2 regions of the Thermoanaerobacter sp. RKWS2 genome follow, and region 1 is predicted to be linked to the other one. Evidence: riboswitches for the same ligand, from Rfam matches in the RefSeq annotation. Region 1 holds a riboswitch; the other holds the start of a gene.

Region 1 (14,029 bases):
TTATCAAGTACAAGAACTTATACGCGATGCGATAGAAAGACGAATACCAGTATTAGGAATATATTTGGGAGGGCAGCTTATTGCCAGGGCGTTGGGAGCAACAGTTAAACCTAACCCGGTAAAAGAAATTGGGTGGTATAAAATACATTTGACAGAAGCAGGGGGAAAGGCCTTTCTTTTTCAGGATTTGCCAGAAGAGTTTTGGGCTTTTCAATGGCATGGAGATACTTTTGAACTGCCTGAAGGGGCTGTTCTCCTTGCAGAAGGTGAAACTTGTACTAACCAGGCTTTTGCTTATCAGGATTGTGCCTGGGCTTTACAATTTCACCCAGAAGTTACACCTATAATCGTTAGTTATTGGACTGAGATTTATCAAGAAGAACTTATAGAGTTTGCTGGACCAGGAGCAGTGGCTCAACTTAAAGAGGAGACAAAAAGGCTGTGGGAAAAGAATCAGGAAGTTTTTTCCCGTTTTTGGGCGAATTTTTGCCGACTTTTGGATGTTTAGGGAGAAGAACGAGAACAATAGAAAGAGCATTGCAGATATAAAAAAGCACCCCCACTTTTTATGCGTAGAAAGTGGGGGTGTTGTCATTCTACATATAAGTTACCTATGATGTTAAAGTATCTAACTGTTTTTTTTTTTGCCCACTACGTTTAAGTGAAGAATTAACCTAAAAATAATTTATGAATTTTTCATATTAACGTATTGCAAAATTAATAAAATATATTATAATTAACATAACACTCGTAATTTAGGAGTGATAAGCATTTTGCCACAATTTGAGGACAATTTTAAACAGTAAACATTTTCGCTTGATGCAACTTTCAAAAAAAATATTGCATATAAAAATTTTTTAAGGGGGTTATAAAATGTTGAAGGAAGGTTATGTAAGAATACCTTCGGGATGTGCTATAAGTGGCATAATTGATCGCACTGGTCGTCTATTTTCGGGGCAATCTATAGCAGATTCCATCGCGACAATGCATGATAGATCAAATGGTCTTGGAGGTGGTTTTGCTGCATATGGCATTTATCCAGATTTTAAAGATTACTTTGCATTTCATATGTTTTATGATGATTTGATAGCTAAACAGGAAACAGAGAATATTTTAAAAGCAAATTATATAGTCGCTTTAGAAGAAAAAATACCCACACGAAAAACGGCACATATTAAAAATGCACCATTAATTTACAGATATTTTGCTATACCAAGGCCAGAGAAATTGAAATTATCAGAACTGGATGAAAATGAATTTACAATTAAATTTGTATTTAATATAAACAGTAACATACCAGGCGCATATGTTTTTTCTAGCGGGAAAAATATGGGAGTATTTAAAGCAGTAGGTTACCCAGAAGATGTTGCAAATTTTTATAAATTGGAATCTTACAAAGGATATATGTGGTTGGCTCACGGTAGATTTCCAACGAATACACCAGGATGGTGGGGTGGTGCACATCCTTTTAATCTGTTAAATATCTCTGTTGTTCACAATGGCGAGCTTTCTTCGTACGATACTAATCGTAAATATTTAGAAGAGTTTGGATATATTTGCACCTTGCAAACTGATACAGAAGTTGCGGCATACATTTTCGATCTTCTATTAAGAAGACATGGTTTACCAATAGAACTTGCATGCAAAGTAGTTGCATCGCCTTTGTGGAAGCAGGTTGAAAGGATGTCACCAAAAGAAAAAATTTTATACACTAACCTGAAAATAATTTATGGGAGAGCACTCCTAAATGGTCCATTTTCAATGATAATAGCATATGAAGATGGCTTTGTGGCAATAAACGATAGGATTAAACTAAGGCCACTTACTGCTGCAAAAAAGGGCGATATGATATATGTAGCCAGCGAAGAGTCAGCAATAAGGCAAGTATGCAAAAATCCTGAAAGCGTATGGATTCCTAGAGGTGGAGAACCTGTTATAGCTGAGCTCATACGTGACAACGAAAAAGAAATGTATTCTACAAAGGAGGTTACTGCATGAGTTTAAGCTACCTTACTCCAGAATTTAAAGTACTCAGAGATTACGATAAATGCATTAACTGTAAGGTTTGTATGAGACAGTGTTCATTTGAAGTTCACAGTTATGATGAACATCTAGATAAAATGATTTCAAATGATATGAATTGCGTAAATTGTCAAAGATGTGTCGTATTGTGTCCAACACAAGCTCTTACAATTATTAAACATCCTCAAACATTTAAAGAACATGCCAATTGGACTTACGATGCTATAAGAGATATATACAGACAGGCAGAAACAGGTGGAGTTCTTCTGTCATCCATGGGAAATGATAGGCCGTATCCTGTATATTGGGATAAAATGGTTATAAATGCAAGCCAAGTTACAAACCCCTCTATAGACCCACTAAGAGAACCTATGGAATTAAGGGTATATATAGGTAGGAAGCCTGACAAGATAGAAATAGACGAAAACCTTAATGTTAAAACAAAAATGCCTCCACAACTCAAACTTGAGACACCAATAATGTTTTCAGCAATGTCTTATGGTTCAATAAGTTACAATGCTCACGCAGCTTTGGCAAGAGCTGCTGAAGAGCTTGGGATACTTTATAATACTGGTGAAGGGGGGCTTCATAAGGACTTCCGGAAATATGGCAAAAACACAATTGTACAGGTAGCATCAGGACGTTTTGGTGTTGATAGAGAATACCTTAATACTGCGGCGGCTATTGAAATAAAAATTGGTCAGGGTGCAAAGCCTGGGATAGGTGGTCATCTACCCGGTGAAAAGGTGAGTGAGGACATCTCGGCAACAAGGATGATACCACCTGGAAGTGATGCTATATCTCCTGCACCGCATCACGATATCTATTCAATTGAAGACCTTGCGCAATTAATATATTCATTGAAGGAAGCTACCGATTATCAAAAACCTGTTGGTGTTAAAATTGCAGCAGTCAATAATGTGGCGGCAATAGCTTCGGGAATAGCAAGAGCTGGAGCAGATTATATAGCAATAGACGGATTTAGAGGCGGTACAGGGGCTGCTCCAAAGAGAATAAGGGATAACGTAGGAATTCCAATTGAATTTGCAATAGCTGCTGTAGATGCAAGACTCCGTTCTGAAGGTATAAGACATACAATATCTTTAGTTGCAGCTGGTAGTATTAGAAACAGTGCAGACATAGTCAAAGCAATAGCTCTTGGCGCAGATGCCGTTTACATTGCAACAGCTGCTTTGATTGCTTTGGGATGTCATATGTGCCAAAAATGCCATACTGGAAAGTGCAATTGGGGAATTGCTACACAAGATCCTAACCTTGTTAAAAGATTAAACCCAGAAATCGGATATAAACGTCTTGTTAACCTTGTTCAAGCATGGAGTCATGAAATAAAAGAAATGCTTGGTGGAATGGGTATAAATGATATTGAAAGTCTTAAAGGCAATAGGTTAATGCTTCGTGGCATAGGAATGACGCAAAAGGAACTTGATATACTTGGCATTCTTGCTGCCGGCGAATAGGAGGTATATTTGTGAAAAAGATTTATGTGAAAGAAGAAGTGTGTGTTGGATGTAGATTATGTGAAGTATACTGTATTACATCTCATTCAAAGTATAAAGATGTTTTAAAAGCATTTAAGTTGGAAACCCAGAGGCCGACACCACGAATTGTCATAGAAGAAAATAAACCTGTATCTTTTTCACTCCAGTGTCGGCATTGCGATGACGCTCCATGTGTTAAATCATGTATTACAGGAGCGATGCAAAAGGATCCGTTAACTGGTGTTGTAATTTGTGATACAGATAAATGTGTTGGATGCTGGACTTGCGTGCTTGTGTGTGAGTTTGGTGCAATTATAAGAGATGTAAATAATAAGGTTGCATCAAAATGTGACTTATGTGCTGAAGCGGGAGAGCCGGCTTGTGTCAAGAATTGTCCTAATGAGGCACTTGTCTATAGGGAAGGAGGCATTTCTGCATGAAAATAGTAATAATTGGTAATTCTGTTGCGATGGTAGGTGCAGTAGAGGCAATAAGAAAATATGATACAAGTTCTGAAATAGTTGTTATTTCGGATGAAACATATCACGTGTATTCAAGGCCCCTTATATCTTATTATCTTGGGAATTTAGTGTCTGAGGATAAAATGATATATAGAGAGAAAGATTTTTATCGCAAAAATAAAGTAGAAACTATATTTGGTATTAAAGTTGTTTCTATTGATGAAAGAAAAAAGAAGTGTATCTTGAAAACGGGGATAGCATAAGTTTTGACAAACTTCTCATTGCAACGGGCGGGAAACCTATAATACCTCCAGTAGAAGGATTAAACAAAAAAAATGTTCATACTTTTATTAAAATGGACGATGCTAAAAAATTAAAGGAAGCTGCCAAGCCGGGTTCAAAAGCTGTAATTGTAGGGGGTGGTCTCATCGGTTTCAAAGCAGCAGAAGGTCTTCACCATTTAGGGGTAGATGTAACAATAGTTGAACTTGCCGATAGAATTTTAAGTACAATTCTTGATACAGAAGGAGCATCTTTGGTATCTCAAAGTCTTCAGAATGACGGCATAAAAATAATTACGGGAACAACAGTGGATAAAATCATAGGAGATGAATATGTTAAAGGGGTTTTGCTCAAAAATGGGCAGGAATTAGAAGCCGACAATCTTATTATCGCGATAGGCGTTGTGCCAAACGTTGATGTTGTAAAAAACACATCAATTTCTATAAACCGTGGTATTTTAGTAGATAACACTATGAAAACAAGCGTTGAAGATGTGTATGCAGCAGGAGATGTAGCCGAAGGTTATGATATGCTTGTTGAGTCAAATAGGGTTGTGCCAATATGGCCAAATGCATACATGCAAGGGGAAATTGCAGGGCTCAACATGATTGGCATAAATAAAAGTTTTAAAGGGATTTTCCCTATGAACTCAATAGGTTATAAAAATACAAATATGATAACAGCTGGTATAACAAATCCACAGCAGGAGGAATTTGAGATTATCTCTAAAATTGATCATAACAGGAGGTCTTATAAAAAATTTGTGGTAAAAGAAAATAGGTTAGTAGGATTTATATTAATTAATGATATTGATAGGGCTGGATTATTTACTGGGTTTATAAAAAATGAAACGGATATAACTCCATTTAAGAAATATCTTTTAAATGATGATTTTGGATTTATATATTTGCCAAAAGAATTAAGAAAGGCAAAAATGCTTGACCTGGAGGTGGTACGATGAAAACCATAAATGCGTCAGGAATTTATTATAGAGACCTTAATGAAATAATTAAAGAGTTAGTTCGTTCAGGTGAAGACATAATTAATTTAAAAAATGTCAATGGTCAGCGATATATAGGAGATAATTTATCTGGGACTACAAAAATAAATATCGAAGGTACACCTGGCAATGACATGGCGGCTTTTATGGACGGCCTTACAATAGAAGTTTTTGGTAATGGACAGGATGCAATAGGAAATACAATGAACGATGGGAATATTATTATACATGGACATGCAGGTGATGTCGTTGGTTACGGAATGAGGGGTGGATCTATCTATATAAAAGATAGTGTTGGTTATAGAGTTGGCATACACATGAAAGAATACAAAGATAAAGTTCCCGTAATAGTTATTGGAGGAAGTGCAGGAGATTTCTTTGGTGAATATATGGCAGGTGGATGTATGATTGTGCTAAACTTGAAAAATGATGAAAATATAGTTGGAGAATATTGTGGTACAGGTATGCATGGAGGAGTTATATATTTGAGAGGAGATGTAGAAGACTATAAACTTGGAAAAGAAGTTATTAAAGAAAAGATAGATGACAAAGATTACGCGTTTATCCAAAAGTATGTTGAAAATTTTTGTCAATATTTTGATTATGATTTTCAAAAGATTATGAATCATTCTTTTGTCAAATTGCATCCGATAGGCAAAAGACCCTATGGAAATATGTATGCATAAAAGACGGGGAAGACCCCGTCCCTTACTTTTTTGACATGACATTTTTCCTATAGCCATAATCTTTTGCAATTGGTCTGCCTATGCTATTTATTTTACCAGTAATACAGCTAAAGCAATGGGCGGGAGTGTCATTTATACAGATTTTGCCTGGATATAATGCGTACAATTTTCTGTATTCCCCTTCTGTAACATTTGGCATTACAACATTTGCTCCACTACGAAGTGCTATCAACCTTCCATTAACATTTAGGGTTTCCATTGCTGTAGTTGCCGGAATATTAATATCAGGCATCAAAAGCCTTGTTATGGCCATAACTTTTAAACTGAGTTCAAATGTGCCTCCCTTTTCATTTTTTAATGGTGTATCGGGATTCGGGATAAATGGACCAACCCCTATCATATCAGCATCAATTTCTTTAAAAAATAGAATGTCATCTGCAATGGATTCTATAGTTTGTCCAGGAAGTCCTATGAGACATCCAGTTCCAACTTCGTAACCTAATTCTTTTAAATCTTTAAGACACCTTTTTCTATTTTCATGACTCATATTAGGATCGAGTTTTTCATAAAGTTCTTTATCCGTTGTTTCTATTCTTAACAAATATCTATCTGCTCCAGCTTCTTTATATGCCTTATATTCTTCTCTTGTTTTTTCGCCTATACTTAGAGTTATTGCAATATCGAGTTGTTTTATGGATTTTATGATTTTAGTCATCCTTTCAACATTGAAAAAATCATCTTCGCCAGACTGCAATACTACAGTTCTATATCCTAAATTGCGGGCATTTTTGGCAAAATTAATTATCTGTTCTGGCTTTAATCTATAACGTTTTATATTTTTGTTATCTCTTCTTAGACCACAATATAAGCAATTTTGCTTACATATATTAGAAAATTCAATAAGTCCTCTTAAATGCACTTCATCTCCCACATATTTTTTCTTACTCTATCCGCGGCTTTAAATAATTCATCGTTATATTGATCGTCCTTTAAAAGCTCAACTATTTCATTCTTTGAGAGAGTGTGTGTTTCTTCAGCTTTTTTTATTAGTTCTAACAAAAAGTTCACCTACCTCAATAAATTTAAACTTCAAATTGGCAAATAAAATTATTAAAAAGATAGCAAAGTTTTTTGTGGCTAAATAAAAATGAGTAATTTTTTAAAATATGCGTGAAAGTACCGTATTTCTCTAATATTAGTTGTTAAAGCTAAAAACATTGATAGAAGGAGAAACCTTTACGATATGAGTTTAACATTTAATGCTCTAAAAGAAAAGATGTTTTTAAAATATATTTGTTATCGTCAATATATCCATTCACATTACTTTAATGTTGTGATATGGTGTTATTATATTATTGTAGACACTTTAACTCGAACAGGTTAAAATAAAAATATAAAGAGAGAAAGTGTCACAAAATGCCAAGAGGTCAAAGAAAATATAGTGAAGAGTTCAAAAACACTATAGTAGAGTTGAAGCTTGGTATAATAGAAAAAGACTACATAGCAGTATAGGGTATATGACTCCGCAACAATTTGAGGATTTGATTAAAAAATCTGCATAAAAATTTCGAGTTTTTGTGTCTACCATATTGACATAAATCCACTGGTACAGCTACTGTAATTGTAGACTAGCAAACGTGAGACAAAAATATGTTAAAAGTCAGGGAAGTTTGATAATTTCAAGCCCCTGACTTTTAATATTATTAGTATACGCCGATTATTAACATTCATTTAGCAGTAAAGGATGTCCTTATGATAATGCATGTATAGAATCCTTTCATACTTCTTTAAAGAAAGAATAAGTAAATATAGTTACTTACTATACTATAAGGATTTATAAATGGGGCAATAAAGGTAATAGATAAGAATAGATATTATAACTTGGGGTTGACCATTTTCTAAGATAGTGCTATAATTGTATACAGAGATTGTTATAAATTTAACAATAGGAGGTAATTAAAGTGTGGGAAACAAAAATAAATCCAAATAAGGTTTTTGAACTTCGCTGCAAAAACACGACTTATTTTGGAATAGGTAGTATAAAAAAGATAAAAGATATTCTAGAAGTTCTTAAAAACAAAGGTATCAACAATGTCATTCTTGTAACCGGTAAAGGTTCCTATAAAGCCAGTGGGGCCTGGGATGTGGTAAAACCGGCTCTTGAGACACTTGGATTCAAATATTCACTTTATGACAAGGTTGGACCCAATCCTACTGTTGACATGATCGATGAGGCGGCCAAAATCGGCCGGGAAACTGGGGCAAAAGCTGTTATCGGCATTGGCGGTGGCAGCCCTATAGATACCGCGAAAAGTGTGGCTGTACTGCTGGAATACACTGATAAAAATGCAAGAGAACTTTATGAACAGAAATTCATACCTGAAAAAGCTGCTCCTATTATAGCTATAAACCTTACTCATGGTACTGGTACCGAAGTAGACAGATTTGCGGTGGCTACAATCCCAGAAAAAAATTATAAGCCTGCAATTGCTTATGATTGCCTGTATCCTATGTATGCCATAGATGACCCTTCCCTTATGACAAAGCTTGACAAAAGACAGACAATAGCGGTTACTATAGATGCTTTAAACCACGTTACCGAAGCTGCTACCACTCTTGTAGCGTCACCTTACAGCGTCCTAATGGCAAAAGAAACAGTGAGGTTGATAGTTCGTTACCTACCCGCTGCTGTAAATGACCCTGAAAACCTTGTGGCCAGATACTATTTGCTTTACGCTTCTGCTTTAGCTGGTATTTCTTTTGACAATGGCCTTTTGCACCTTACCCATGCGCTAGAGCATCCTCTGAGTGCAGTAAAACCCGAGATAGCTCATGGTCTTGGACTTGGTGCTATACTGCCTGCAGTGGTAAAGGCTATTTATCCATCTGTTGCAGAAGTTCTGGCTGAAGTATATAGTCCTATAGTGCCTGGGCTAAAAGGTCTGCCTGCTGAAGCAGAATATGTAGCTAAAAAGGTTGAAGAATGGCTCTTTAATGTAGGATGCACCCAAAAACTTTCGGACTTTGGATTCACAAAAGAGGATGTTCCGACTCTGGTAAAGCTTGCTAAAACTACGCCTTCTCTGGACGGATTGCTTTCTAATGCACCAGTGGAAGCAACTGAAGCTGTTATTGCCAAGATTTATGAAGAATCTTTCTAAAATTTAATTTAAAAATTTCACAGCAAGCAGATAGACAATAGGCAATGAACAAGAACAGTATAGTTATTATTTTAACCATGTTGAAGGCAAAGAAATTTTAATCTTTGCAGACAGCGAAGGACAAACAATAGCACAACAAGTTCAAATAGGATATCTTTTTGATAAATAAGAAATGAAGACTGAGAAATTGAGGAGAGCCCTTAGCTTACAAAAATGAGCTAAGGGCAGTAATTTTATGTTTTTTTGTTAACACTTAAATTTTATCAGAAAAAGGGGAACTTATAACTTAACTCATTAAATATTGATATCATTTTCAAAATAATTGTTGAATTCTTTTGCGTTTGTGGTATAATTAGTTTAAGCAATTTACTTAAAACTAAATATGACAAGTGCTAGGGGAGCCAAAAAGTGGCTGAGAGGGGATTCGTTCCCGACCCTTTGAACCTGTCAGGGTAATGCCTGCGTAGGGAAGCATGCTTTTTAAAACATTTGTAAAAATGCTCACCTCACAGGTGGGCTTATTTTATTATTTGGAGGTGTTTTTATGAAATTAGCCCTTACTATTGCCGGCTCTGACTCTGGGGGAGGAGCAGGTATACAGGCAGATTTAAAGACTTTTTCAGCCCATAGAGTATACGGCATGAGTGTCATTACTTCAATAACAGCGCAAAATACAATGGGGGTTTTGGGAATTGAGGATATAAGTCCTGATATGGTGTATTTGCAGATGAAGGCAATTTTTGAGGATTTATACCCAGATGCAGTGAAGATAGGTATGGTATCTAATGAAAGCATAATTAAAATGGTTGCAAAAGGGTTAAAAGATTACAATGTAAAAAATATTGTGTTGGACCCTGTTATGATTTCAAAAAGTGGAAGCTATTTATTGAAGCCGGAAGCAGTGGAGGCTTTGAAAGAGGAACTGATTCCTTTAAGCCTTGTAGTTACGCCAAATCTTATGGAGGCAGGAGAGCTAATTGGAAGGGAAATCAAAAGTGTGTATGACATGAAAGAGGCAGCTAAAAGAATTTTAGATTTTGGTGCAAAAACAGTGGTGGTAAAAGGTGGACATCTTACAGGAGATGCTTTAGATGTATTTTTCGATGGAAAAGAGTTTTATGAAATTACATCAGAGAGAATCGATACTAAAAACACGCATGGTACAGGCTGCACATTTTCCTCAGCTATAGCTGCCAATATCGCTTTAGGCTATGATTTAGTTGAGTCAATAAAAAGAGCGAAGTCATACATTACAGGGGCTATAAAACATTCGTTGGCCATAGGGCATGGAGTAGGTCCCACTAACCATTTTTGGAATATAGAAATAAGGAAGGTGTGAGATATGGACTTAACCCTTTATGCTATAACGGATAGGTCTTACATAAAGGATATGGATATTGCTGACGCAGTAGAATTAGCAATAAAAGGCGGTGCAACAGTAATTCAACTGAGAGAAAAAGACATATCAAGTAGGGAATTTTATGAAATTGCTCTCAAAGTTAAAGAAGTGACAAAAAGAAATAGAATCCCTCTCATTATTAACGACAGAGTGGATATAGCTTTGGCAGTAGATGCAGATGGAGTTCACGTTGGACAGGAGGATTTGCCGGCAGATGTTGTAAGAAAAGTAATAGGTCATGATAAAATAGTAGGGGTATCAGCGAGGACAGTGGAAGAAGCTTTAAAAGCACAAAGAGATGGAGCGGATTATTTAGGAGTGGGAGCGGTGTTTAAGACTCCTACAAAGCCGGAGGCGGAAGCTATTGGAATAGAAGGGCTGAAAAAGATAAAAGAGGCAGTCACTATTCCCGTAGTTGCAATAGGAGGTATAACAAAAGATAATGCTTATGAAGTCATGTTAAAGTCGGGAGTAGACGGGATATCTTCAGTTTCAGCTGTATTTTATGGGGATATAGAAAACAATACAAGAAAACTTTTGGAGGTTATAGCAAAAGCGATAAACGATAGGAGGAATTTGAAATGAAAAAAGAATTGTTGAAAATTTTAAGAGAGAAAAAACCTTTAGTTCACCATATTACAAATATAGTTACTGTCAATGATTGTGCTAATATAACACTGGCTATAGGAGCATTGCCAGTCATGGCACATGCCTTGGAAGAAGTAGAAGAAATGGTAAGTGCAGCAGATGCTTTAGTTTTAAATATAGGCACTCTTACAAATGAACAAGTAGAAGCGATGATAAAGGCAGGAAAGGCTGCAAATAGACTTAAAGTACCAGTTATATTAGACCCTGTTGGAGCGGGAGCTACGAAGCTTAGGACACAAAGCTCAAAAAAGATATTAGAAGAGGTAAAAATTTCTGTGATAAAAGGGAATAGTGCTGAGATTTCAATACTTGCAGGCAAAGGTGGGAAGATACGCGGTGTAGAATCTCAAAGCGGAGCAGATGATATTTCTGAAGCTGCAAAAGATTTAGCAAAGCGTACAACGTTGTAGTAGCAGTGTCAGGTGTTACTGACATAATTACTGATGGAAAAAGAATTGCGTATGTAAAAAATGGGCATCCTATGATGGGCACTGTTACTGGCACAGGTTGTATGCTTACCTCTGTAGTAGCGAGCTTCTGCGGAGTATGTGAAGATTATTTTGCAGCTACAGTAGAAGCTTTTGTAGCTTTTGGAGTAGCAGGTGAAAGAGCCGCTCAAAGCAGCAATGTCAAAGGGCCCGGCAGTTTTAAAGTGACATTTTTTGATGAGATATATAATCTCACGCCGGAGATAATAGAAAAAGATAAGAAGGTGGAGTATGAATAAAATACATCGTATGGTTTTTATGGCACTTATTATTGCTATAGGCACTTTTACCTCTCAATATGTATGGTTTAGTGTAGGTGTTGCCAAAGTTACACCTGTTCAACATGCTATTAATGTTATTTCAGCAGTTTTTTTGGGACCTTGGGGAGCGTTAGAAGTAGCTTTTATTATAGGACTATTGAGGAACATCCTTGGTGTTGGATCGCTTTTGGCATTTCCAGGAGGAATGGTTGGTGCATTTATTGCTGGATATCTTTATAGATTTACACATAGATTTTATTTTGCCTCGGTAGGAGAAGTTATAGGGACAGGCATTATAGGGGCATTGCTTTCTTATCCTATAGCTAAGTATATACTGGGAAGTTCAGGCGCGGCTTTTATGTTTGTCATTCCATTTTCGCTTTCCAGTACAATAGGCTCGGTTATAGGATATGTAGTGGTATTGGTTTTAGTAAAATATAAGAAATTTATCTCATAAACTTACTTTAGAAAGGCGGGTGTGAATCATGAAAATTAAAAATTTTACCCTTTTTCTAATATGGGCAGGTGCAGCAATCTCAATTGCTGAAATCTATACAGGTTCGCTATTTGCACCTCTAGGTTTAACTAAAGGCTTGTTGGCTATTTTAATAGGCCATATCATTGGTACATTATTTTTCTCGCTTGGGGGGCTTATGTCATACATCCTTAAGTTGCCAGCAATAAAATCAACAAAAGTTGTTTTGGGCAATAAAGGTACAATTTTTTTAGGAGCACTAAACATTCTACAATTGATTGGATGGACAGCAGTCATGATTATACAATCAGCAAAAGCTTTTAATGGTGCCATTGGTATGTCTGTTGGTGTAGGAATACTTTTTGTAGGCACATCTGTTTTATTATGGTCACTATTTTTTGAAAGTGAAGTATACTGGGTAAATAACATTGCAGTAATATTGTTGTTTATATTGACTATTGGTGTTGTAGTATTTTTAAAGGGCGGGAAAATTTTAACACCAACAGGTAATATAAGTTTTGTAGATGCAATCGAACTTGCCGTTGCTATGCCTGTATCATGGCTGCCTTTAGTAGGAGATTATACGAACAACAGTGAAAATAGAAAATCTAGCTTTATATATACATTTTTAGGTTATTTTATTGCAAGCTGTTTTATGTATTTTATAGGTCTTTTTGTTTCATTGAAAACGGAAGGAAAAGATATAATTTCATATTTTGCATCAATAAAAACTGGGTTTGTACCATTGCTAATAATACTTTTATCAACAGTGACGACTACTTTTATGGATGTATACTCTGCTGCGATATCTACAATGGCAGTTATTAAAACAAGGCTCAGTAAAAAAGAGCTATTAATAATTTATTCGCTGATAGGTATCATAGCAGCATATTTATTCCCAATTGATAAATATCAAAACTTTTTATATGCTATCGGTAGTGTATTTATTCCAGTATACACAGTAGTTTTTGTAGGCTTCTTTATATTAAAATATGAAGAAAGTGGGTACCTTAATATTCCTGCAGTTGTATCATCTATCATTGGAATTATTACGTATAATTACATGGTATATAACGGTACTTCATTATTAAAATGGTATCTAACTCCCACCATAACAACAATATTTTTGACTGCTGTAATTTATACTGTAACACAAACTTTTTTTAAAAGAAAAGAGAAAATTTTATGATTGATGAAATTGTAAAACTTTTGAACTCGTAAAAGGGAAAGTGCCACTTATACATGTCATCACAAATTATGTTGTGATGAATGATAATGCAAACGCACTTTTGAGTTTTGGAGCATCACCTGCAATGGCAATGTTGCAAGAAGAGGCATATGATTTTACCGCGATTTCAAATGCCATGTACATAAATATAAAATACCTGCTATCCTTAACCAGGGAAGATGTGCAGCTATAAAAAGGAAAATTGATTTTGCAAATCATTGTTAAAATTTAGAATTATAAGCATTAACATGCTAATTTTGAAGCTTTGAAGGTGTATCATTATATTTAATGGCAGGTAGATAACTTTTGAATGGAAGCAAAGTAAAGTAGCTACCATAGGTAGTATTTTAAATAACAGCTGATGAAAATATGGAACTTTATTGCTTTAATACACTCCATATCAACAATTTACAGGAGGAA
Region 2 (11,538 bases), 960 kb from region 1:
CTGTTGTGGATATATTGAATGAGATTGGGCTTTTACTCGAGTTGAAAGGAGAAAATCCCTTTAAGGCAAGGGCTTATTACAATGCGGCTCGCACTATAGAAGTTCTTGATGAAGATATAGAGACCCTTGTGAAAGAAGATAGGTTAAAAGATGTAAAAGGCATAGGAGAAGCGTTAAATAAAAAGCTGACAGAGCTTATAACAACAGGAAGGCTTGAGTATTACGAAAAATTAAAGGAATCAGTGCCTCCGGGCCTCATAGAGATGTTAAAAATCCCGGGATTAGGCCCTAAAAAGATAAAGACATTGCATGAAAAACTGGGGATTACGACAATTGGCGAATTAGAATACGCCTGTGTTGAAAATAGGCTTGTGGACCTTCCTGGTTTTGGTGAAAAAACACAGAAGAAGATTTTTGAAGGAATACAGTTTATAAAGCAGTTTACAGGACAGCACCTATATTTTGAAGCCTATCAAGAAGCAGTCAAGCTTAAAGAGTATTTGGAAGGGACAGGGCTTACTATAAGATGTGAGATTGCGGGAAGTCTAAGGCGCAAAAAGGAAATCGTAAAAGACATTGACATACTGGCTACTTCTGATAATCCCGAAAAACTTATGGACTTGTTTGCTTCCTATGAAGAGGTACGGGATGTGATAGCAAAAGGGGATACAAAGACAATCGTAACACTAAACTCAGGAATAAATGCAGATTTAAGAGTAGTAAAAGATGAGGAATTCCCTTATGCTCTTCACCATTTTACAGGAAGTAAAGAACACAACACAGCTATGAGGCATAGAGCAAAAGAGATGGGCATAAAAATGAACGAATACGGGCTTTTTAAAGGGGATGTCCTTATTAAATGCAGCTCTGAAGAGGAAATTTTTAATAAACTTAATTTGTCTTATATTCCTCCAGAGCTTAGAGAGAACATGGGAGAAATTGAGGCGGCAGAAAGAGGAGAAATACCTGCCTTGATAGAAGAAAAAGATTTAAAAGGCGTATTTCATGTACACACTACTTATAGCGACGGTAGAAATTCTCTTGTTGATATGGTAGAGAGAGCGAGAAAGCTAGGATATAAATACATAGCGATTACTGACCACAGTAAATCTGCTTTTTATGCCGGTGGATTGGCAGAGGAAATGCTATTGAAACAGTGGGAAGAAATAGAAGAGTTAAACAAAAAATACGATGATATAGTCATATTAAAAGGTATTGAATCGGATATTTTGCCGGATGGGTCATTAGACTACGACGAAGAAATTTTAAAAAGATTCGATTTGGTTATAGCTTCTATACATTCTCATTTTAAAATGACTAAAGAAGAGATGACAAAAAGAGTGATAAACGCCATTAAAAATAAATACACAAAGATAATAGGCCATTTGACTGGAAGGCTTTTACTGGCAAGAGACAGCTATGAAATTGACGTCTATCAAGTAATTGACGCGGCAAAAGAATACGGCAAAATAATTGAGATAAATGCCAGCCCCTATAGATTAGACCTTGACTGGAGATATATAAAATATGCAAAAGATAAAGGTGTAAAATTTGCCATATGTCCGGATGCCCACAGTGTAGAAGGGTTGGAAGATGTAAAGTATGGCATTGGTATTGCAAGAAAGGGGTGGCTTGAAGCAAAAGATGTTGTAAATACTTATGAACTGGAGGCAGTGTTAGAGATTTTTTCTAATATGTAAAACCGCTTTTAATTTTATTAGCGGTTTTTTTATTTTATTTTTTTGAAAAGCTTTAAGAAATCTTGACATACTATTATGAGAAGAGTACAATATATTTTGTATCAGAAATATTTGAATACAAAATATTCGTGTGCGAAATAATTTAAAATGCGGTGGTGAAAATGGAAGAGATAAACAGTGGATTGAAAATACTTAAGCTTTTAAAACAAATAATGAATATTATAAAGCATTCTATGAAATACGAGTGCAAAGATTTTGACATTACAGGACCACAAGGAATGCTTATGGGCATTTTAGCCCGTTATGGTGAAATGAAAGTAAGTGACTTAAGTCAGAGATTAGGGCTTTCCAATAGCACTGTTTCTGGCATTATTGACAGGTTAGAAAAGCAAGGCTTGGTAGAGAGGACGAGAAGCACTGAAGATAGAAGAGTTGTTTATGTCAGTGTGACTCCTAAGTTTAAAGATACTTTTCAAAAACATTTCAAAGAAGCTGAAGAGAAGTTTGAAAAATTAATAAGTAGAGCAAGCCCACAAGACCTTAATAAAATAATTGAAGGATTAGAAGCACTGAAAAAAATATTGGAAAAACAACATGATTTATAGTGAGGAAGTATAACAAAATTAAGTAAATAAGTTGAGGAAGTAGAAATTTAAAAAGAAGTAGTTCTCACAAAAGAAATCGAGGCAAATTTTTAGGAGGAGAAGGTGTTGGTATGGTAAAACTGGCGAAATATTTAAAACCCTATATTCTGTTGATTTTTTTAGCAGTGTTCTTTATATTTGTTCAAGCAATGAGTGATTTGTCATTGCCTGACTATATGTCCAAGATAGTTAACAATGGAATACAGCAAGGTGGCATAGTAAATGCAGTGCCTGAGGCTATAAGGAAAAGCGAAATGGATAAACTTTTGCTATTTGTTACACCTGAAGAAAAGGAAGAGATTTTAAAAGATTATACATTAGTAGACAAATCCAGTCCTGATTATGATAAATATGTAAAAAAATATCCTATTCTTTCAAAAGAGCCTGTATATGTCCTTAAAAGCGTAGATAAATCAGAAATTGACAAAATAAATTTACCTATGGGGAAAGCCTTTTTAGCTGTTACAGGTGTGGAAAAAGCTAAAGCCAGTGCAAAAAACGGAAGTATAGAATTTAATGGAAAGAAAATACCGGCAAATGTAGACCTCTTTGCTATGATGTCTCAACTGCCAGAAGAGCAACTTATTCAAATAAGAGATGAAATGAACAAAAAGTTTGCTTCTTTAGGTGACAATATGGTTATACAAGCTGCAACAATGGCTGTAAAAGAAGAATACAAGGCAATTGGCATAAATACAGACAAAATTCAAACTGATTACATTCTTCATACTGGCCTTATAATGCTATTGATAACTGGACTGAGTGCATTAAGCACTATTATGGTAGCATTTTTTGCATCAAAAGTGGCAGCTGGAGTAGCGAGAGATTTGAGAAGAGATTTATTTGCAAGAGTAGAGAGCTTCTCTAATGCTGAATTTGACAAATTTTCTACGGCTTCTTTGATAACAAGAACTACAAATGATATTACACAAATACAAATGCTTCTTGTAATTATGATAAGAATGGTGTTTTATGCGCCTATAATGGGTATAGGTGGTGTATTTAGAGCACTTAGCAAAAGTGTTTCAATGTCTTGGATTATAGCTTTAGCAGTAATAGTACTTTTAGGTATAATATCAGCATTGTACTCCATTGCGATGCCCAAGTTTATGCTAATGCAAAAATTGATTGATAGATTAAACTTAGTTACTCGTGAAAATTTGTCAGGAATAATGGTGGTAAGAGCTTTTAATAATCAAAAATTTGAAGAAGAGCGCTTTGACAAAGCTAATCAAGATATTACAAAAGTAGGGCTTTTTGTAAATCGTGCTATGGCATTTATATTTCCATCTATGATGCTTGTGATGAATGGAATTACTCTTTTGATAGTATGGGTAGGAGCTCACCAAATCCAAAATTCCAGCATGCAAGTTGGAGACATGATGGCATTTATGCAATACGCTATACAGATTATCTTTGCATTTTTGATGTTCTCAATGCTGTTTATAATGATACCAAGAGCATCAGTATCGGCAGAGCGTATTGCTGAGGTTTTGGCTACAGAGCCTTCTATAAAAGACCCAGAAAATCCAAAACAATTTAATGAAAATATGGCTGGAACTGTAGAATTTAGGAATGTATCTTTTAAATATCCAGGTGCTGAAGAATACGCTTTAAAGGATATAAACTTCAAGGTTTTGCCAGGGCAGACAGTAGGCATAATAGGAAGAACAGGTTCTGGAAAGAGTACCTTAGTGAATTTGATCTTGAGATTTTACGATGTGACAGAAGGACAGGTTTTGGTTGATGGTGTAGATGTAAGAGAGGTAAGGCAGGAAGATTTACGCAGCAGAATAGGATATGTACCCCAAAAAAGTTGGCTTTTCAGTGGTACAATTAAATCAAATTTGAAATACGGAAATGACCAGGCTACGGACGAGGAAGTAAAAGAAGCAGCAGAAATTGCACAAGCAATGGAATTTATAAATGAAAAGACCAAGAAATTTGATTCAGAGATTGCACAAGGAGGAACAAACGTTTCAGGAGGGCAAAAGCAGAGGCTTTCCATTGCTCGTGCTCTTGTTAAAAAGCCTGAAATATACATTTTTGATGAAAGTTTTTCAGCTCTTGACTTCAAAACAGAGTCAGCTTTAAGGAAAGCCTTAAGAGAAAGGCTAAAATCAAGCACTGTTATAATGGTGTCACAAAGGGTGTCAACTCTTTTGCATGCAGACCAAATAATAGTGCTTGAAGAAGGTAAAATTGTGGGCATAGGGAAACACAAAGACCTACTTAAAAACTGTCAAACTTACAGAGAAATAGCTTTATCACAGCTGTCGGAGGAGGAATTGGCATGAGTGAAAATAGAAGAATAGACCCCAAACAGATGCCCAGACTTCGCGGGCCAGGAATGGGAGGCGGTCCCCATGGCATGGTTCGCGGTGGAGAAAAAGCGCGAGATTTTAAAGGCACAATGAAAAAGTTGATAAAATATTTATCAGCTTATAAAATTTCTATAATAAGTGTATTTATATTAGCAGCTCTTAGTGCTTCCTTCTCCATTGCGGGTCCTAAAATACTCAGTAAAGCCATAACCAAAATTTTTGAAGGTGTAATGAATAAAATAACAGGGCAAGGCAGTGGCATAGACTTTGAATATGTAGGAAAGATAATTCTAATTCTCATAGGCTTATATGGTTTAAGTGCTTTATTCGGATACCTGCAAGGATGGATAATGTCTGGGGTTGCGATGAAAGTTACCTATAGATTTAGAAAAGAAATTTCTGAAAAAATTAACCGCCTGCCTTTGAAATATTTTGAAAGCACAAATCAAGGGGAAATATTGTCACGTATTACAAATGACGTGGATACAATTACTCAGACTCTCAATCAAAGCTTGACTCAGATAATCACTTCTGTGACGACAGTAGTAGGCGTTTTGATTATGATGTTTACCATAAACTGGCTTATGACTTTAGTGGCGCTTTTGATAATTCCTTTGTCTTCTTTGGTAATTGCCTTTATTGTCAAACATTCACAAATGTATTTTAGAGAGCAGCAGGATTATTTAGGGCATGTAAATGGTCATGTGGAGGAAGTATATGGAGGCCATAATATAGTAAAGGCTTTTAATGGAGAGAAAAAGAGCATTGAAAAGTTTGATGTATTAAATAACACTTTGTACGGAGCAGCTTGGAAGTCACAGTTTTTGACAGGTATTATGATGCCACTTATGAATGTAATAGGAAACTTGGGTTATGTGGCGGTTACAGTTTTGGGTAGTTGGTTGGTCATAAAAAATGCAATAGAAGTGGGGGATATTCAGGCGTTTATACAGTACATCCGATCTTTTACACAGCCTATTGCTCAGATTGCAAATATTTCCAATATACTGCAACAAACTGCTGCCTGTGCAGAAAGAGTATTTGAGTTTTTGGAGGAAGAAGAGGAAGTTCCAGATAATCCACAGCCTGTAAAAATTGAAGATATAAAAGGGAATGTGGAGTTTAGAAATGTTCGTTTTGGATATAGACCTGATAAAATGGTGATAAATAACTTTTCTGCTTCTATTAAGGCAGGACAAAAAGTTGCAATTGTCGGTCCTACTGGTGCAGGAAAGACTACTATAGTGAAACTTTTAATGCGCTTTTACGATGTGAATGAAGGAGCTATTTTGATTGACGGGCATGATATAAGAGATTTTACGAGAGAAGATTTGCGTTCACTTTTTGGCATGGTGCTTCAGGATACTTGGCTTTACAATGGTACTATTATGGACAATATAAGATATGGCCGTCTCGATGCTACTGATGAGGAAGTTATAAAAGCTGCTAAGGCAGCTCATGTTGACAGTTTTGTAAGGACATTGCCAGGGGGCTATAACATGGTATTAAATGAAGAGACCACAAATATTTCTCAAGGGCAAAAGCAGTTACTAACTATAGCAAGAGCTATTTTGAAAGATCCCAAAATTCTCATACTCGATGAGGCTACAAGCTCTGTAGATACCCTTACAGAAATACAAATACAAAAAGCGATGGATTACCTTATGAAAGGACGCACAAGCTTTATAATCGCTCATAGGCTTTCTACGATAAGGGATGCTGACTTGATACTTGTCATGAACCATGGAGATATTATAGAGCAAGGTACCCACGAAGAGCTTCTTAAAAAAGGCGGTTTTTATGCAAGTCTCTATAACAGTCAGTTTGAAAAAGAGGAAGAGATGGCAAGTTAATACCATTTGATGTGTGTGCAAAACGTCAGCAACCTACAAAGCTTGGCCATCCGCATTTGATAATTATTCTTGACACAGACTACAGAAAATGATAAATTAAAGGTGAAAACAAAATAGGTGGTTATGTCCGCTGGGGGAGCCTTAATGGCTGAGATGGCATTGATGCCAAACCCTTGGAACCTGATGAGGGTAATGCCTCCGTAGGGAATGCGGCTCAAAAATACCGCATTTCGCGGTATTTTTTTCAGCGAACATAGCCTCTAAATATCATGGAGGTGTTTTTTATTATGTCCTACATTATAAGTATATTTTCTGATTTTGCCAAAATAAAACCAGTGACCTTATCAGTTATATTGGCAATTTTATTGGCAGCTTTTCTTTTATATCTGATGCGAAGAAGTGTCAAATTTGACACAAAGATGCTTGTCTACGGAGCACTTTCAATCGCTATTTCTTTTGTGCTGTCATATATAAGGTTTTACCATTGGCCACAGGGTGGTTCCATAACGCCTGCCAGCATGCTTCCACTTTTTATATTTGCGTATTATTATGGACCAGGTCCTGGTGTGATTGTTGGCATGGCATATGGACTTTTGCAACTTATTCAAGACCCCTTTATAGTCCAATGGGTGCAAGTACTTCTCGACTATCCTTTGGCTTTTGGTGCATTAGGACTTGCTGGCTTTTTTAGAAAAAACCTGAGTTTGGGAATTTTAGTCGGCGGATTTGGACGATTTTTCTCTCACTTTTTATCCGGAGTATTCTTTTTTGCAAGCTATGCGCCAAAAGGAATGAGTCCTATAGTTTATTCACTTTTAGTTAATGGAAGCATAATAGGTGTAGAAGTGGCAATATGTTTTGCAGTTTCACTAATTCCTCAAGTTAGAAATGCTATCGAGGAAATTAAAAAGAAAGCAATTGCTTAAAGGGGTATTTCCCCTTTTTTATTTTTTTCAATGGATAGCCAAAATAATGGTATAATATTTTGTAAGAAAAAATTTAACATAAAATTAACATCCCTATAATGTTTTTTTAATGTTATCATAAGATAATTTAATCAAAGGTTATGGGAAAGCCCATGGATAAATAGGAACAGGCCATAAAAGAGTAGCAAAGGCTGTTGAAAAAGCTTTTGAAAAGTACGATAATGTATATATAATTGTAGATATAAAGAATATAAAATCCTTTTGAAAGTTAAGAGAATTGTTGTTTGAAAACCTTGATAAACTTAAGTATATGAAAAAAGAATGGAAGAATTGGTTTATAAAAATTCCGCTGATAGAGTGTGTGAAATTGTGCTGAAAAATTTCGATGAAAGCATTAGTGAAATGAGATTATAGGGAGGGGATTTTGCTGATGCAAATAAAAAGAGTGCTTCTTGACAAAGACAAAAACATTTTTTTCTATATAAACAAAAGAATAAAATGTAATATATTGGACAAAATAATGCCTAAAATAACTCATATAGGAGGTCCTTTTTTTACAATATTTTCTTGCTTATCTTTAATATTTTTCGGAAAAAACAATGTGAAAGCCTCTGCTTTAGAAGCTTTAACTGCTCTTGTAAGCAGCCATTTGTTTGTTCAGCTCTTAAAAAGAAAATATACAAGACCAAGGCCTTATATGGTATTAGCTAATACAAATACTTTTAAACATCTTTTAAAAGATTATTCTTTTCCTTCAGGTCACGCTACTGCCAGTTTTTCACTTGCTATGACTTTTTCAATGTTTTTTCCAAGCCTTGCACTGTTCTTTATTTCGCTGGCAGTACTTGTAGGGATTTCAAGGATATACATTGGACTGCATTATCCTTCAGATGTATTAATGGGCTCAACGATAGGTATTACTTTTTCTTATCTAACCCATTTTATAGCTACAAAGTTGTTTTTGTAAAAAATTTTTCAAAATAGATTGACAGATTGTAAATAGAAGAATATAATGTAGAAGGGCACAAGTTAATACAATCGTTAGGTGAGGCTCCTATACAGATATACGCTGCTGCCCGGAAACATCGAGAGATGCTAACGGGTCAACAAGTATTACCGAATTAAGGTTTTACTTAATGCAGCTGGAGGATGCTCCAAAGCTGTATAGTGCCAAAGCTCAACGAATTGAAATGTTAAAAAACCTCTTTCATTCGTTGAGAGGTTTTTTAATTTGCGAAAAAACGGAGGTGAGAAGAATGGACGGTGGAGGTAGTAGTAAAAGCTATAAAGGTATATGTAATATGACATTGAAGAAGGATGGGCATAGTTTGAGGCCACGTCCATTCTTCTCACACGTGGCCTTTTCAATAAATTTTGCTATTTCTTAAAATGCCTATTTATCCCTTCTTTTGATGTCCTATTACATATACCTCCAAAACAATTCCTTTTAATTCCATCGTCTAAGTGCGAAAGTTTTTCACAAAAAAACAAATACTGTAACTGTAAGGTTGCAAAAGACTCAGCAGCCTTAGTCTATTATTGTGTTTTGGAGGTGTATGGAAATGATCAAAATCGCAAAGAAAAATGGATTCACAGATACGATACTTACCCAATTAATTGAGTTTGCGAAAAAAGATGTAGATGAAGTTTTGGCACAATTAGGCACAGACAGAGAAGGTTTGACTTCTGAGGAAGCAGAAGATAGACTTGAAATGTATGGGTTAAATGAAGTAGCCCATGAAAAACCAGCTCCTTGGTATATTCAATTGATTAAAGCTTTTATTAATCCCTTCATAGGTATATTGGTATTTTTGGCAATTGTGTCATATATAACTGATGTACTTTTTACTGCACCTCAAGACAGAGATTGGAGCACCATAATTATTATCTCTATAATGGTAACGGTTAGTGGACTGCTTCGCTTTGTTCAAGAGTACCGCTCCAATATAGAAGCGGAAAAATTGAAAGCCCTTGTTCACACGACTGCTGCAGTTATTCGCAAAGATACAGGTGAGAGAGAAATAAAAATGGAAGAAATAGTACCTGGTGATATAATACATTTGGCAGCAGGAGATATGGTACCTGCAGATGTTAGGGTTATTACTTCCAAGGACTTATTCATAAACCAAGCGACCTTGTCAGGAGAATCTGAACCAGTTGAGAAATATCCGGATTTAAAAGAAGAAAAAAGGAAAGCTAAGGATTTAAACCTCTCAGACTTAGAAAATATATGCTTTATGGGTACCAATGTAGTAAGTGGCTCTGCTATTGCTGTAGTTCTTTCAACAGGTGACCGTACTTATTTTGGTTCAATGGCAAAGTCCCTTGTAGGGCATAGGGCAATGACAAGTTTTGAAAAGGGTATTAACAATGTCAGCAAAGTGCTTATCAAGTTTATGGCAGTTATGTTTCCAATTGTTTTTGTGATAAATGGCCTTACAAAGGGTAATTGGTTGGATGCATTGCTTTTTGCCTTGGCTGTAGCTGTTGGACTTACTCCCGAAATGCTTCCAATGATAGTCACTACAAACCTTGCTAAAGGTGCTGTGACAATGGCAAAACATAAGACAATTGTCAAGAGATTAGATGCTATTCAAAATTTCGGAGCAATGGATATACTTTGTACTGATAAGACTGGCACTTTGACATTAAACAAAATAGTTGTAGAAAAACATCTTGATATACATGGAAATGAAGATGACAGAGTTTTAAGACATGCATATCTTAACAGTTATTATCAAACAGGTCTAAGGAACTTGATGGATGTAGCTATTTTAGAGTATGGAGTTGAAAAGGGCTTTAATGGTTTAGATAAAATATACAAAAAAGTTGATGAGATACCCTTTGATTTTGTAAGGCGAAGAATGTCTGTAGTTTTAGAGAGCGAAGGTGGGAAAAGGCAGCTTGTAACGAAAGGCGCCGTTGAAGAAGTGCTTTCCATCTGCGAATACGCTGAGTACAAAGGTGAAGTTGTTCCTTTGACAGATGAAATACGCCAAGAAGTAAGAGAAATGGTAAGAAAATTAAATGAAGACGGAATGAGGGTGCTTGCCGTAGCTCAAAAAAATGATGTTCCACCAGAGGGAGTTTTCAGTGTGGCGGATGAAAGTAAGATGGTTCTCATGGGTTATATAGGTTTTCTAGACCCGCCAAAAGAATCTGCACCTTATGCGATAAAAGCCTTAAAAGAACATGGAGTAGATGTAAAAATTCTTACTGGTGACAATGAAATAGTGACAAAGAAAATCTGTAAAGAAGTGGGGATTGCTGTAGAGAATATTCTATTAGGAAATGAAATAGAGAATATGACAGATGAAGAATTAGCAGAAGTAGCAGAAAAGACGACAATTTTTGCAAAACTTTCTCCTATGCAAAAATCGAGAATAATAAAGGCTTTACAAAGCAAAGGCCACATTGTTGGATATATGGGAGACGGTATCAATGATGCGTCTGCACTAAGAGAAGCCGATGTTGGAATTTCTGTTGACTCTGCAGTAGATATTGCAAAAGAATCAGCAGATATAATACTTTTAGAAAAAAGTCTTACGGTATTAGAAGAGGGAGTTGTAGAAGGACGCAGAATTTTTGGAAATATTATGAAATACATTGCAATTACATCGAGTTCTAATTTTGGTAATGTATTTTCAGTTTTAGTAGCAAGTGCATTTTTGCCTTTTTTGCCAATGCAGCCATTGCAACTTCTTTTCCTTAATTTAACTTATGATTTGTCAATGACATCAGTGCCTTGGGATACAATGGATAAAGAGTATATACAAAAGCCAAGAAAATGGGATGCTGCAAATATAGGCAATTTCATGGTATGGTTTGGACCTACTAGTTCAATTTTTGATATAACCACTTATGCTTTGATGTTTTTTGTAATTGGTCCGTTGGTTATAGGTGGCTCTTACTTCTTGTTGCCTGAAGCACTTAAACTCCAATTTGTTTCACTTTTCCAAACAGGCTGGTTTGTAGAAAGCTTATGGACGCAAACAATGGTAGTTCACATGCTTAGGACCGAGAAGATTCCTTTTATACAAAGCATTGCTTCATGGCCACTATTACTTTTTACCTCAGCAGCTGTTACAGTA

Evidence for each region. Region 1 has a riboswitch for thiamine pyrophosphate ahead of thiD (bifunctional hydroxymethylpyrimidine kinase/phosphomethylpyrimidine kinase). Riboswitches for the same ligand answer to the same signal wherever they lie in the genome.
Region 2: it holds a riboswitch for thiamine pyrophosphate, as region 1 does, so the genes downstream of both, thiT (energy-coupled thiamine transporter ThiT) here and thiD (bifunctional hydroxymethylpyrimidine kinase/phosphomethylpyrimidine kinase) in region 1, are expected to answer to the same signal.

What each region holds. Positions count from the first base shown of each region.
Region 1 is NZ_CP110888.1:716,513-730,541, forward strand. It holds gene OEI98_RS03585 (type 1 glutamine amidotransferase) at 1-508, shown strand, start outside; gene OEI98_RS03590 (class II glutamine amidotransferase) at 874-1,998, shown strand; gene OEI98_RS03595 (glutamate synthase-related protein) at 1,995-3,500, shown strand; gene OEI98_RS03600 (4Fe-4S dicluster domain-containing protein) at 3,512-3,961, shown strand; partial or broken gene OEI98_RS03605 (NAD(P)/FAD-dependent oxidoreductase) at 3,958-5,225, shown strand; gene OEI98_RS03610 (hypothetical protein) at 5,222-5,950, shown strand; partial or broken gene hydE ([FeFe] hydrogenase H-cluster radical SAM maturase HydE) at 5,973-7,009, opposite strand; partial or broken gene OEI98_RS15245 (hypothetical protein) at 7,456-7,512, shown strand; gene OEI98_RS03620 (iron-containing alcohol dehydrogenase) at 7,912-9,111, shown strand; TPP riboswitch at 9,496-9,598, shown strand; gene thiD (bifunctional hydroxymethylpyrimidine kinase/phosphomethylpyrimidine kinase) at 9,656-10,450, shown strand; gene thiE (thiamine phosphate synthase) at 10,454-11,095, shown strand; partial or broken gene thiM (hydroxyethylthiazole kinase) at 11,092-11,885, shown strand; gene thiW (energy coupling factor transporter S component ThiW) at 11,878-12,363, shown strand; gene cytX (putative hydroxymethylpyrimidine transporter CytX) at 12,392-13,570, shown strand; partial or broken gene OEI98_RS03650 (hydroxyethylthiazole kinase) at 13,611-13,760, shown strand.
Region 2 is NZ_CP110888.1:2,586,153-2,597,690, reverse strand. It holds gene polX (DNA polymerase/3'-5' exonuclease PolX) at 1-1,700, shown strand, start outside; gene OEI98_RS13785 (MarR family winged helix-turn-helix transcriptional regulator) at 1,862-2,305, shown strand; gene OEI98_RS13780 (ABC transporter ATP-binding protein) at 2,416-4,641, shown strand; gene OEI98_RS13775 (ABC transporter ATP-binding protein) at 4,638-6,521, shown strand; TPP riboswitch at 6,644-6,746, shown strand; gene thiT (energy-coupled thiamine transporter ThiT) at 6,809-7,447, shown strand; gene OEI98_RS13765 (phosphatase PAP2 family protein) at 7,878-8,414, shown strand; M-box (ykoK) riboswitch at 8,478-8,640, shown strand; gene mgtA (magnesium-translocating P-type ATPase) at 9,010-11,538, shown strand, end outside.